Regions from separate parts of the Streptomyces cyaneofuscatus genome, predicted to be linked through region 2. Evidence: predicted binding sites of a transcription regulator. Region 2 holds the regulator's gene; the other holds the start of a gene.
The links. The regulator HrcA, encoded in region 2, represses chaperone genes, less so after heat shock. The targets are predictions, from matches to a motif close to TTNGCACTCNGNNNNNCNGAGTGCNAA.

Region 1 (5,907 bases), 2.8 Mb from region 2:
AGATCCTGCCCCGGCCGCCGCGCCGGGCCGGGTCCACGAAGACGGCGTCGTACGGAGAGGTGTCGATCTCCGTGACGTCGGCGCACCGCACCTCGATCAGGTCCGCGAGCCCCAGGGCTTCCGCGTTGGCGCGGGCCACCTCGGCGGTGAGCGGGTCGCGGTCCACGGCGAGTACGGCGATCCCGGCGCGGGCGAGCGCGATGGCGTCGCCGCCGATGCCGCAGCACAGGTCCGCCACGCTGCGCACGCCGAGCGCGGCGAACCGGGCGGCGCGGTGGGTGGCGACCGAGGTCCGGGTGGCCTGCTCGACCCCGTTGGGCGTGAAGTACATCCGGTAGGCGTCCCCGGCCCCGAACTTCGCCACCGCCCGCTGCCGCAGCCGGGCCTGGCCGAGCGCCGCCGACACCAGCTCCGCCGGGTGCGTGCGGCGCAGCCGGGTCGCCGTCGCCAGCTCCTGGGCGGGGTCGTGGTCGCGCAGCTCGGCCAGCAGGTGCTCGCCCTCGGGGGTGCGCAGGGCGGCGAAGGCGGCGCGGGCGGGGTCGTCGGCCGGGGAGGCCGGGGAGGCGGAGGGGGTCGATGCGTTCACCCGGTCCATTGTGGCCGGTCGGGGCCGCCCCCTGTCCGCCGGTCGGGCGACGGGCCGGGGGCCCTCGCGGTGTCGGGGCGGGCGGCGGCCGGGTGGCTGGCAGGATGCGGCGCCATGCAGCTAGTACGACAAAAAGGAAAATCACCCATGAAGCGGCACCGGCCGGTCTCCGTCGTGCTGGCGGCCCTCCTGGCCGCCACGGTCACCTCCGCCTGCGCGTCGGAGATGGCCGGTGGCGGCGCGGGAGCCCCGGGCGGCCCGGCGAAGCCCGCCGCCGGACAGCAGGGCGAGGCCGCCGCCCCGCAGGCCGGGCCCGCCCGCGCCCTGGACACGTACGCCGAGGCGCTCAAGCGGAAACAGGCCGCACGGGCCGTCGCCGCGAAGAAGTGGGGGCTGGCCAAGACCCCGCTCGCCGCCCCCGAACCGCCGAAGGTGAAGCCGCGCATCACCACCCGTAAGGGGTTCGAGGTCCGGGACGACAAGGGGCTGCCGCCCGTCTTCACCACCGTCCCCACCAAGGAGAAGATCGTCTTCCTCACCATGGACGACGGGGCGGAGAAGGACCCCGCGCTGCTGCGGATGATGACCGAACTGGACATCCCCTACAGCGCCTTCCTGAGCGACTACGTCATCAACGACGACTACGGCTACTTCAAGCAGATGCAGAAGCGCGGGGTGGTCATCAGCAACCACACGCTCAACCACCGCTATCTGCCCGGCCTCTCCTACGCCGAGCAGAAGCGGGAGATCTGCGGCCAGCAGGAGAAGATCCTCAAGCACTACGGGAAGCGGCCCACGCTCTTCCGCCCGCCGTACGGCAACTACAACCGCGACACCCTCGTCGTCGCCAAGACCTGCGGCATCACCGCCGTACCGCTGTGGTCCGCCGAGGCCTTCGCCGACCACATGGAGTGGCGCGAGTGGGACCGGGACCTGCACCCCGGCGACATCGTCCTCACCCACTTCCGGGGCAAGGGCGCCTGGAAGGGCACGATGCCCGACATGATCCGCACGGTCATGAAGACCATCACGGACAAGGGGTACGCGGTGGCGAAGCTGGAGGACTACGTCTGACCCGAGCCTCCTGACGTACGGCGTGTGACCCACCGCCCTGCTCCGCGTACGGCCCCGAATGCGCGCTCAGCCCCCGCTGCGCGCGCATTCGTCGCTGGTGCCTCCGCTGCGGCAGGGCGGGGAGTTCCAGGTGGGGACCGGGTTCGGGGGCTCCTCCCAAGCCTCGCCCCCGCCCGCCGACGTGAGGGCGGCCGCGCACAGCACCAACGCCACGATCACCTGCATACCGCCGGCCCAGAGCCACCGGCCGCGCAGCAGCAGCACGGCGGCGACGGCGACCACCACGGCCAGGACGCCGAGAACGGCGACCGGGACCCAGTCCGTGCCGGGGTCGGGGGGCGGGGGAGACCCCTTGGCGTAGGCCGTCCCGGAGGACCGTGCCATGGCGCGCAGCCCCAGCCCCAGGAACAGCGGGACGCAGACCGCCACCTCCGCGACCAGCAGGAACAGCCCCAGCAGCGGATCCGCGCAGCCGCCCGGCGCTGACGGCCGCCCCGCCGCCACGCCTCTCTCGGCCGGTCGTCCGGGCAGGTGGCGCTCGGGATGCGTCATCTCCGTACCGTCGTACGGAACCCGGAGCTCCGCCCCGGCGTTGTCCGGACGGTGATCCGATGGAGCCCCGACCGAGACGGCGCGAGGGTGGTGAATTGGCACTCCGCTTGACCGAGTGCTAATCGCGGTCATAGTCTCAGGTCTGGCACTCCCCCCTGGAGAGTGCCAGCACCACACTGTGCGACAGGGCAGGTCCGGCACCCGCGACGACGGATCGGTCTGGTCGCCACCCACTGACTGCTAAACCCCGTGAGATCTCCGAAGGGGGAGACCGGATCGTGTCGACCACCAGCTCCAAGGTTGCGATCAAGCCGCTCGAGGACCGCATTGTGGTCCAGCCGCTCGACGCCGAGCAGACCACGGCTTCCGGCCTGGTCATTCCGGACACCGCGAAGGAGAAGCCCCAGGAGGGCGTCGTCCTCGCCGTGGGCCCGGGCCGCTTCGAGAACGGCGAGCGTCTTCCGCTCGACGTCAAGACCGGCGACGTCGTCCTGTACAGCAAGTACGGCGGCACCGAGGTGAAGTACAACGGCGAGGAGTACCTCGTCCTCTCGGCCCGCGACGTCCTCGCGATCGTCGAGAAGTAATTCACCCACGTTTGCCTGTGTTCTGCGCCCCTGGCCCCCTGCGTAACAACTAGCCGGGCGGCGAGGGGCGCAGTTCATTTTGAGAGGGAAGTACAGCCCATGGCGAAGATTCTGAAGTTCGACGAGGACGCCCGTCGCGCCCTTGAGCGCGGCGTCAACAAGCTTGCCGACACGGTCAAGGTGACGATCGGCCCCAAGGGCCGCAACGTCGTCATCGACAAGAAGTTCGGCGCACCCACCATCACCAACGACGGCGTCACCATCGCGCGCGAGGTCGAGCTCGACGACCCGTACGAGAACCTCGGTGCCCAGCTCGTCAAGGAGGTGGCGACCAAGACCAACGACGTAGCGGGTGACGGCACCACCACCGCGACCGTCCTGGCCCAGGCGCTCGTCCGCGAGGGCCTGCGCAACGTCGCCGCCGGCGCCTCCCCGGCCGCCCTGAAGAAGGGCATCGACGCCGCCGTCAAGGCCGTGTCCGAGGAGCTCCTCGCGACCGCGCGCCCGATCGACGACAAGTCCGACATCGCCGCCGTGGCCGCGCTCTCCGCGCAGGACACCCAGGTCGGCGAGCTCATCGCGGACGCGATGGACAAGGTCGGCAAGGACGGTGTCATCACCGTCGAGGAGTCCAACACCTTCGGTCTGGACCTGGAGTTCACCGAGGGCATGGCCTTCGACAAGGGCTACCTGTCCCCGTACATGGTGACCGACCAGGAGCGTATGGAGGCCGTCCTCGACGACCCGTACATCCTGATCCACCAGGGCAAGATCGGCTCCATCCAGGAGCTGCTCCCGCTGCTGGAGAAGGTCATCCAGTCCGGTGGCTCCAAGCCGCTCCTGATCATCGCCGAGGACGTCGAGGGTGAGGCGCTCTCCACCCTCGTCGTCAACAAGATCCGCGGCACCTTCAACGCCGTCGCGGTGAAGGCCCCGGGCTTCGGCGACCGCCGCAAGGCCATGCTCGGCGACATCGCCACCCTCACCGGTGCGACCGTCATCGCCGAGGAGGTCGGCCTCAAGCTCGACCAGGCCGGTCTGGACGTGCTGGGCACCGCCCGCCGCGTCACCGTCTCCAAGGACGACACGACCATCGTCGACGGCGGCGGCAACGCCGACGACGTCAAGGGCCGCGTCAACCAGATCAAGGCCGAGATCGAGTCCACGGACTCCGACTGGGACCGCGAGAAGCTCCAGGAGCGCCTCGCGAAGCTGGCCGGCGGCGTGTGCGTCATCCGCGTCGGTGCCGCCACCGAGGTGGAGCTCAAGGAGAAGAAGCACCGCCTTGAGGACGCCATCTCCGCCACCCGCGCCGCGGTCGAGGAGGGCATCGTCTCCGGCGGTGGCTCCTCCCTCGTCCACGCCGTGAAGGTCCTGGAGGGCAACCTCGGCAAGACCGGCGACGAGGCCACCGGTGTCGCGGTCGTCCGCCGCGCCGCCGTCGAGCCGCTGCGCTGGATCGCCGAGAACGCGGGCCTGGAGGGTTACGTCATCACCTCCAAGGTCTCCGAGCTCGACAAGGGCCAGGGCTTCAACGCCGCCACCGGCGAGTACGGCGACCTGGTCAAGGCCGGCGTCATCGACCCGGTCAAGGTCACCCGCTCCGCCCTGGAGAACGCCGCGTCCATCGCGTCGCTGCTGCTCACGACCGAGACCCTGGTCGTCGAGAAGCCGGCCGAGGAAGAGGCCGACGCCGGTCACGGCGGCCACGGCCACTCCCACTAGTACCTGCCGGTACGTCAGAGGCCCGGTACCCCCGTCGCGGGGGTACCGGGCCTCGGTGCGTTCCGGCCCGCCCGGACCGTTCTGTGCGCCTACTGGGGCCCGTACTTGCGTCCCGTACGCGAGGTGACCCCGCCGAGCAGGCTGCGCGGCGTCACCTTGACCAGCCCCATCAGCGCCTTGTAGCGCGGGTCCGGGATCGACACCGACTTCCCCCGGGCCAGGTCCGCCAGGGCCGAGGCCACCAGCTTGTCCGCGTCCAGCCACATCCACCCCGGGATGTTGCCGGTGCCCATCCCGGCCCGCTCGTGGAACTCCGTACGGACGAAGCCCGGGCACAGCGCCATCAGCCGCACCCCCGAACCGGCCAGGTCCTTCGCCGCGCCCTGGGTGAACTGGACGACCCACGCCTTGGACGCCCCGTACGTACCGCGCGGCACGAACGCCGCGACCGACGCCACGTTGATCACCCCGCCCCGGCCGCGCTCCTTCATGCCCGCGGTGGCGGCCGAGGTCAGCCGCAGCACCGCCTCGCAGTGCACCTTCAGCATCGTCAGCTCGTCGGCCATGGGCACTTCCAGATAGCGCCCCTTGTTGCCGAACCCGGCGTTGTTGACCAGCAGATCGACCGGGTGCGTGCGGTCCGCGAGCCGCTTCCCGACCGCCTCGATCCCGGCGTCCGTGGACAGGTCCGCCCGCAGCACCTCGGCCTCGATGCCGTGCCGGTCGTGCAGTTCGGTGGCCTGCTCGCGCAGCCGGGCGGTGTCCCGGGCCACCAGCACCAGGTTGTGCCCCTGGCCCGCGAGCCGCCGCGCGAAGGCCGCCCCGATACCCGCCGTCGCGCCCGTAATCAGTGCAGTCGTCATAGGCGGCACGTTAGTGCCCCGCGGGCCCGGGGGCTCACCTCAGGGCCGGGCAGGGGCGAAGGACAGCATGCGGGCCTGGCGGTCGGTGTCGAGGCCGCTCACACCCGACGACGTGACGACGACTCGGCCGTCCACATAGGCCAGCCGCCCGCCGGCCATCCTGGCCTCGGCCGCCGCGGCCGCCGCCGGGTGCTTCAGCAGCACCTTCTCGGTGCCCGCACCGCCCGGGCCCATGACGAAGGTCCGGCCGGGCCCGTCCGGCGACGCCGACTCGTAGACCAGCGCGGCCCTGCCCTTCTCCGCGCGCAGGGGATGCAGCGTACGGAGCGGGTCGTCGGACTTGATGCCCCAGACGAACTTCCCGGTGCCCAGGTGGTACACGCCGACCCTGTCGGTACCGCCCAGGACGACGTGGTCCGGGCCGGCCGCCGTGCCCCGGCAGGGCTGGATCTCACCGCCGGACCCGCTTCCGGCGCAGTGCTCGAACCCCTTCTCCCGCGGGTCGATGGTGGTGCGGAGC
Region 2 (5,907 bases):
CCGTGCCGTACTGCGCCACTTCGTCAGGGCCTTGGCCCCTCGATCGCCCTTCCACTGGGTGATGCAGCGGCCGGCCTGCCACGGCACGATCGCGTCGACGCCGGTCTCGGTCATGGTCTCGACGGCCAGTTCGCCCCGGTCGCCCTTGGGGAGCGCCTGGACGACGGTGATCCGGGGCGTGGGCTCCGGCTCCTCGTGCAGACTTTCGACCGCGACGATCAGCCGGTCCTTGCCCTCGGCGGCCCGGACCACGCCCTCCGCCCAGTGGCCGAGCCCGTCGGTGAGGACGACGTCCTCACCGGGCTCCAGCCGCTTGACCGAGACGGCGTGCCGTCCCTCGGGTCCGTCCAGGACGAACTCCGGCCCGGCGGGCATCCGTTCGACGACGAAGACCGGTGCGGTCACCGGGGGCTCCTCATGCTCAGGGCCGTACGAGCGGCCTCCAGTTCGTCGATGAGCAGTTCGATCAGCTCGCCGACGGGCAGTTCGCGGGCCATCCGGTGGCCCTGTCCCGCCCACAGCGCCATGCCCTGGGCGTCCCCCGCCTTCGCGGCGGCCTGGCGCAGGCCGGTGGTCAGGTAGTGGACCTGAGGGTAGGCGGCGGGGGCGTACGGGCCGTGCTCGCGGACGAACCGGTTGACCAGGCCGCGCGCGGGGCGGCCGGAGAAGGCGCGGGTCAGTTCGGTGCGGACGAAGAGCGGGTTGGTCAGGGCCTGCTTGTGGAGCAGGTGGGCGCCGGATTCGGGGCAGATCAGGAAGGCGGTACCGAGCTGGGCGGCGTCGGCGCCCGCCGCGAGGACGGCGGCGATCTGCGAGCCGCGCATCAGGCCGCCGGTGGCGACGATCGGGATCTGCACGGTCTCGCGGACCTTGGTGACGAGGGTGAGCAGCCCGGTGCCGGTGTGGTCGGCCTGCGGGTCGTCGCGGTGGGTGGACTGGTGGCCGCCCGCCTCGACGCCCTGGACGCAGACGGCGTCGGCGCCCGCCCACTGGGCCGCCTGGGCCTCCTCGGCGGAGGTGACCGTCACGATGGTGTACGTCCCCGCCTTGGCGAAGGCGTCCAGCGTGTTGCGGGTGGGGCAGCCGAAGGTGAAGGAGACCACCGGGACGGGGTCCTCCAGCAGGATGGCGACCTTCGCCTCGTACCCGTCGTCGCCGCAGCCGTCGGGGTCGCCGAGCGGGGTCTCGTACCAGGTGGCCTCACCGGCCAGCTGGTGGCGGTAGACCTCCACGGCGCCGGCGTCGGCGAGGGCGGGCTGCGGCATGAAGAGGTTCACACCGAACGGGCCGCCGGTGAGCCGGCGCAGCTGTTTGATCTCGTTGTACATGCCGTCCACCGTCTTGTACCCGGCGGCGAGGAACCCGAGCCCGCCCGCGTCGGCGACGGCCGCGGCGAGCTGGGGTCCGGAAGCGCCGCCCGCCATGGGGGCCTGCACGATCGGATACCGGCAGAGATCGGTCAACGCGGAGGACATGAGCGCATCGTGCCATGTCCGCCGCACAGGGCCGAATCAGCCAGCGAGCGACCTGACCGGTTCTCCCACCGAACGCCGCACCGCCCACCGGTCGGTAACCGATGGGCGGTGCGGTGAAAGGCGGAAAAGGGTTCAGCGGCCGTTGAAGGCGTCCTTCAGCCGGGAGAAGAGACCCTGCTGACCTGGCTGGAACTGACCCAAGGGCCGCTCCTCGCCGCGCAGCTTGGAGAGCTCCCGCAGGAGCCGCTCCTGTTCCGCGTCGAGCTTGGTCGGCGTGATCACCTCGACGTGGACGATCAGGTCGCCCCGGCCGCCGCCGCGCAGGTGGGTGATGCCCCGCCCGTGCAGGGGTACGGACTGGCCGGACTGGGTGCCGGGCCGGATGTCGATCTCCTCGACGCCGTCCAGGGTCTCCAGCGGACACTTCGTACCGAGCGCGGCCGCGGTCATCGGGATGGTGACCGTGCAGTGCAGGTCGTCGCCGCGCCGCTGGAAGACCGAGTGCGGCAGCTCGTGGATCTCGACGTACAGGTCGCCGGGCGGGCCGCCGCCGGGGCCGACCTCGCCCTCACCGGCGAGCTGGATACGGGTGCCGTTGTCGACGCCCGCCGGGATCTTGACGGTGAGCGTGCGGCGCGAGCGGATGCGGCCGTCACCGGCGCACTCCGGGCACGGCGTCGGCACGACCGTACCGAAGCCCTGGCACTGCGGGCAGGGCCGCGAGGTCATGACCTGGCCCAGGAAGGACCGGGTCACCTGCGAGACCTCGCCACGGCCGCGGCACATGTCGCAGGTCTGGGCGGAGGTGCCGGGGGCCGCGCCCTCGCCGCTGCACGTGTTGCAGACGACCGCCGTGTCGACCTGGATGTCCTTGGTGGTGCCGAAGGCCGCCTCGGCGAGGTCGATCTCCAGGCGGATCATGGCGTCCTGGCCGCGCCGGGTGCGCGAGCGGGGCCCGCGCTGCGAGGCCGTTCCGAAGAACGCGTCCATGATGTCGGAGAAGTTGCCGAAGCCGCCGGCTCCGAAACCGCCCGCGCCGCCGCCCCCGCCGTTGGCGGAGAGCGGGTCGCCGCCGAGGTCGTAGACCTGCTTCTTCTGCGGGTCCGAGAGCACCTCGTAAGCGGCGTTGATCTCCTTGAACCGCTCCTGGGTCTTCGGATCCGGGTTGACATCCGGGTGCAGCTCGCGTGCGAGCCGACGGAATGCCTTCTTGATCTCGTCCTGAGATGCGTCGCGGCGCACGCCGAGTACGGCGTAGTAGTCCGTGGCCACTTACGACTCCGCCAGGATCTGTCCGACGTAACGTGCCACTGCGCGTACCGCTCCCATCGTTCCGGGGTAGTCCATGCGGGTCGGTCCGACCACGCCGAGTTTGGCGACTGCCTCGTCGCCCGAACCGTAGCCGACCGCGACGACGGACGTGGACGTGAGGCCCTCGTGGGCGTTCTCGTGCCCGATCCGTACGGTCATGGCTGAGTCCGTGGCCTCACCGAGCAGCTTCAGCAGGACGACCTGCTCCTCCAGTGCTTCCAGCACCGGCCGGATCATCACAGGGAAGTCGTGCCCGAAGCGGGTGAGGTTGGAGGTGCCGCCGATCATCAGCCGCTCCTCCGTCTCCTCGACCAGGGTTTCGAGGAGGGTGGAAAGAACCGTGGAAACCGTCCCACGGTCCTCGCTGTCGAAGGATTCCGGCAGCTCCCGCACCAGTCGCGGGACATCGGCGAAGCGGCGTCCGACGACCCGGCTGTTGAGCCGGGCCCGCAGATCCGCGAGCGATGCCTCACTGAAGGGCGCGGGGCAGTCGATCATACGCTGTTCGACCCGGCCGGTGTCCGTGATCAGGACAAGCATCAGCCGGGCGGGGGCCAGCGAGAGCAGCTCCACGTGCCGCACCGTCGAGCGGGTCAGCGAGGGGTACTGCACGACCGCGACCTGCCGGGTCAGCTGCGCGAGCAGCCGCACGGTCCGGCCGACCACGTCGTCGAGGTCGACCGCGCCGTCGAGGAAGTTCTGGATGGCCCGGCGCTCGGGCGAGGAGAGCGGCTTCACGCCGGCGAGCTTGTCGACGAAGAGGCGGTACCCCTTGTCGGTCGGGATGCGCCCCGCGCTCGTGTGCGGCTGCGCGATGAAGCCCTCGTCCTCCAGCACCGCCATGTCGTTGCGGACGGTGGCCGGGGAGACCCCCAGCTGGTGCCGCTCCGTGAGCGCCTTGGAGCCGACGGGCTCCTCGGTGCCGACATAGTCCTGGACGATGGCGCGCAGCACTTCGAGTCTGCGTTCGCTGAGCATGGCGCACACCTCCAGCTGTCGTTCTCCGGTGTCTTCACTCCGGTATCCGTCTGGCACTCGGTGCGTACGAGTGCCAGCTACCCACCGGTCAGTGTACGGGGGTGAGGTGGGGCGGGGGCAAGGGCGACCGGCCACGCCGCCGCCGAGCCGTGCGGGACGTTGCCGATAGCGTCGCCCCATGGACGTGTTGTGGGAAGACTTCGGCTGGGAGCGGTTGGGTCACGGTATCGGGCGGCGGCGCCTGCCGGGCTGGGATGCCACGGCCGCGCTGGTCGCCGGGGCCGACGGTGTGCTCCTGTACGACACCGGCTCGACCCTGCGCGAGGGCGTCGAGCTGCGCGGGCAGGCCGAGGCGCTGCTCGGCCGCAGGGTGACGCATATCGCACTGAGCCACCCGCACTTCGATCATGTGCTGGGGACGGCGGCGTTCGCGGGGGCGCAGGTGTACGGGGCGGTGGGGATCACCGCGCTGCTGAAGCGTTCGGCGGACGAGCTGACCGGGTCGGCCGTGCACCACGGGCTGGCGGAGGACGAGGCCCACCGGGCGGTGGACACGCTGGTGGTGCCGCACCACGAGGTGACCGGCGAGTGGACCCTCGACCTGGGCGGCGGCCGTCAGGTGCTGCTGGCCAACGTGGGCCCGGGCCACAGCGGCCATGACCTCGCGGTGCTGGTCCCGGGCACGGAAGGGGAGCCTCCGGTGGTGCTCTGCGGGGACCTGGTGGAGGAGTCGGGCGAACCGCAGGCGGGCCGGGACGCGATCCCCTCGCGCTGGCCCGCCGCCCTGGACCGGCTGCTGGAGTTGGGCGGCGAGGGCGCGGTGTACGTACCGGGGCACGGGGCGGTGGTGGACGCGGCGTTCGTCCGGGAGCAGCGGGCGGCGCTGGCGGAGCGGTTCAAGGCGGGGTGAGGGTTGCCGGGCTCCCGGGGTGGGTGGCGGGTTCTCGGGCGGAGTGACGATCTTCGGGGCGGGGTGAGGATTATCGTCTGCCCATGCGCAGCTATCAGCCGGACCTGACCCCGCCGTGGAAGAGGTCCGCCCCCGTGCCCGAGGTCCCCGCCGAACCCGATCTGGTCGTGGAGGAGGTCGCCACCGGTTTCTGCGGGGCGGTGATCCGCTGCGAGAAGACGGCCCAGGGTCCGACGGTGACCCTGGAGGACAGGTTCGGCAAGCACCGGGTCTTCCCGATGGAGCCGCGCGCCTTCCTGCTGGAGGGCAAGGTGGTCACGCTGGTGCGCCCGGGGCCGGGTGGTCCGGTGCGCCCTTCCCGTACGGCCTCCGGCTCCGTCGCCGTGCCCGGTGCGCGGGCCCGGGTGGCGCGGGCCGGGCGGATCTATGTGGAGGGCCGGCACGACGCGGAGCTGGTGGAGCGGGTGTGGGGCGACGACCTGCGCATCGAGGGCGTGGTCGTGGAGTACCTGGAGGGCATCGACGACCTCGCGGCCATCGTGGACGAGTTCTCCCCGGGGCCGGACGCCCGGCTCGGGGTGCTGGTGGACCACCTGGTGACCGGCTCCAAGGAGTCCCGGATCGCGGCGCAGGTCTCGGACCCGCATGTGCTGGTGGTGGGCCACCCGTACATCGACGTGTGGGAGGCGGTGAAGCCGTCGTCGGTGGGGATCGAGGCGTGGCCGGTGGTACCGCGCGGCCAGGACTGGAAGACGGGGGTGTGCCGGGCGCTGGGGTGGCCGGAGAACACCGGGGCGGTCTGGCAGCACATCCTGTCCAAGGTGCACAGCTACAAGGACCTGGAACCGCAGCTGCTGGGAAGGGTCGAAGAGCTGATCGACTTCGTGACGGCCGTCCCGGACTGATCCCAGGCAGGGCCCGGGGGCTCAGTCCACCAGGTCCCGCACCACCGCGTCGGCCAGGAGCCGCCCGCGCAGGGTGAGGACCGCGCGGCCCTCCTCGTACGGGACCGGGTCGAGCAGCCCGTCGGTGAGCGCGCGGCGGGAGGCGGCGAGGCCGTCGGGTTTGAGCAGGTCCAGCGGGCAGCCCTCGCGGAGCCGGAGCTCCAGCAGGATGCGCTCGACCCGGCGGTCCTCCTCGGCGAGGATCTCCCGCCCGGCGCCCGGTGACCGGCCCTCGGAGAGCGCCTGGGCGTACGCGCCCGGGTGCTTCACGTTCCACCAGCGGACGCCG

Region 1: a site for HrcA is predicted at 2,308-2,334, ahead of groES (co-chaperone GroES). Genes of this name have one in related genera too.

The regions. Positions count from the first base shown of each region.
Region 1 covers NZ_CP137002.1:3,084,451-3,090,357, reverse strand. The annotation lists gene R2B67_RS13100 (THUMP-like domain-containing protein) at 1-595, opposite strand, end outside; gene R2B67_RS13095 (polysaccharide deacetylase family protein) at 734-1,660, shown strand; gene R2B67_RS13090 (DUF6234 family protein) at 1,727-2,212, opposite strand; gene groES (co-chaperone GroES) at 2,491-2,799, shown strand; gene groL (chaperonin GroEL) at 2,899-4,524, shown strand; gene R2B67_RS13075 (SDR family NAD(P)-dependent oxidoreductase) at 4,614-5,387, opposite strand; gene R2B67_RS13070 (BamB-related PQQ repeat family beta-propellar protein) at 5,427-5,907, opposite strand, start outside.
Region 2 covers NZ_CP137002.1:5,836,778-5,842,684, reverse strand. The annotation lists gene R2B67_RS25565 (16S rRNA (uracil(1498)-N(3))-methyltransferase) at 1-405, opposite strand, end outside; gene R2B67_RS25560 (nitronate monooxygenase) at 402-1,475, opposite strand; gene dnaJ (molecular chaperone DnaJ) at 1,608-2,747, opposite strand; gene hrcA (heat-inducible transcriptional repressor HrcA) at 2,748-3,764, opposite strand; gene R2B67_RS25545 (MBL fold metallo-hydrolase) at 3,943-4,674, shown strand; gene R2B67_RS25540 (DUF3097 domain-containing protein) at 4,758-5,579, shown strand; gene hemW (radical SAM family heme chaperone HemW) at 5,601-5,907, opposite strand, start outside.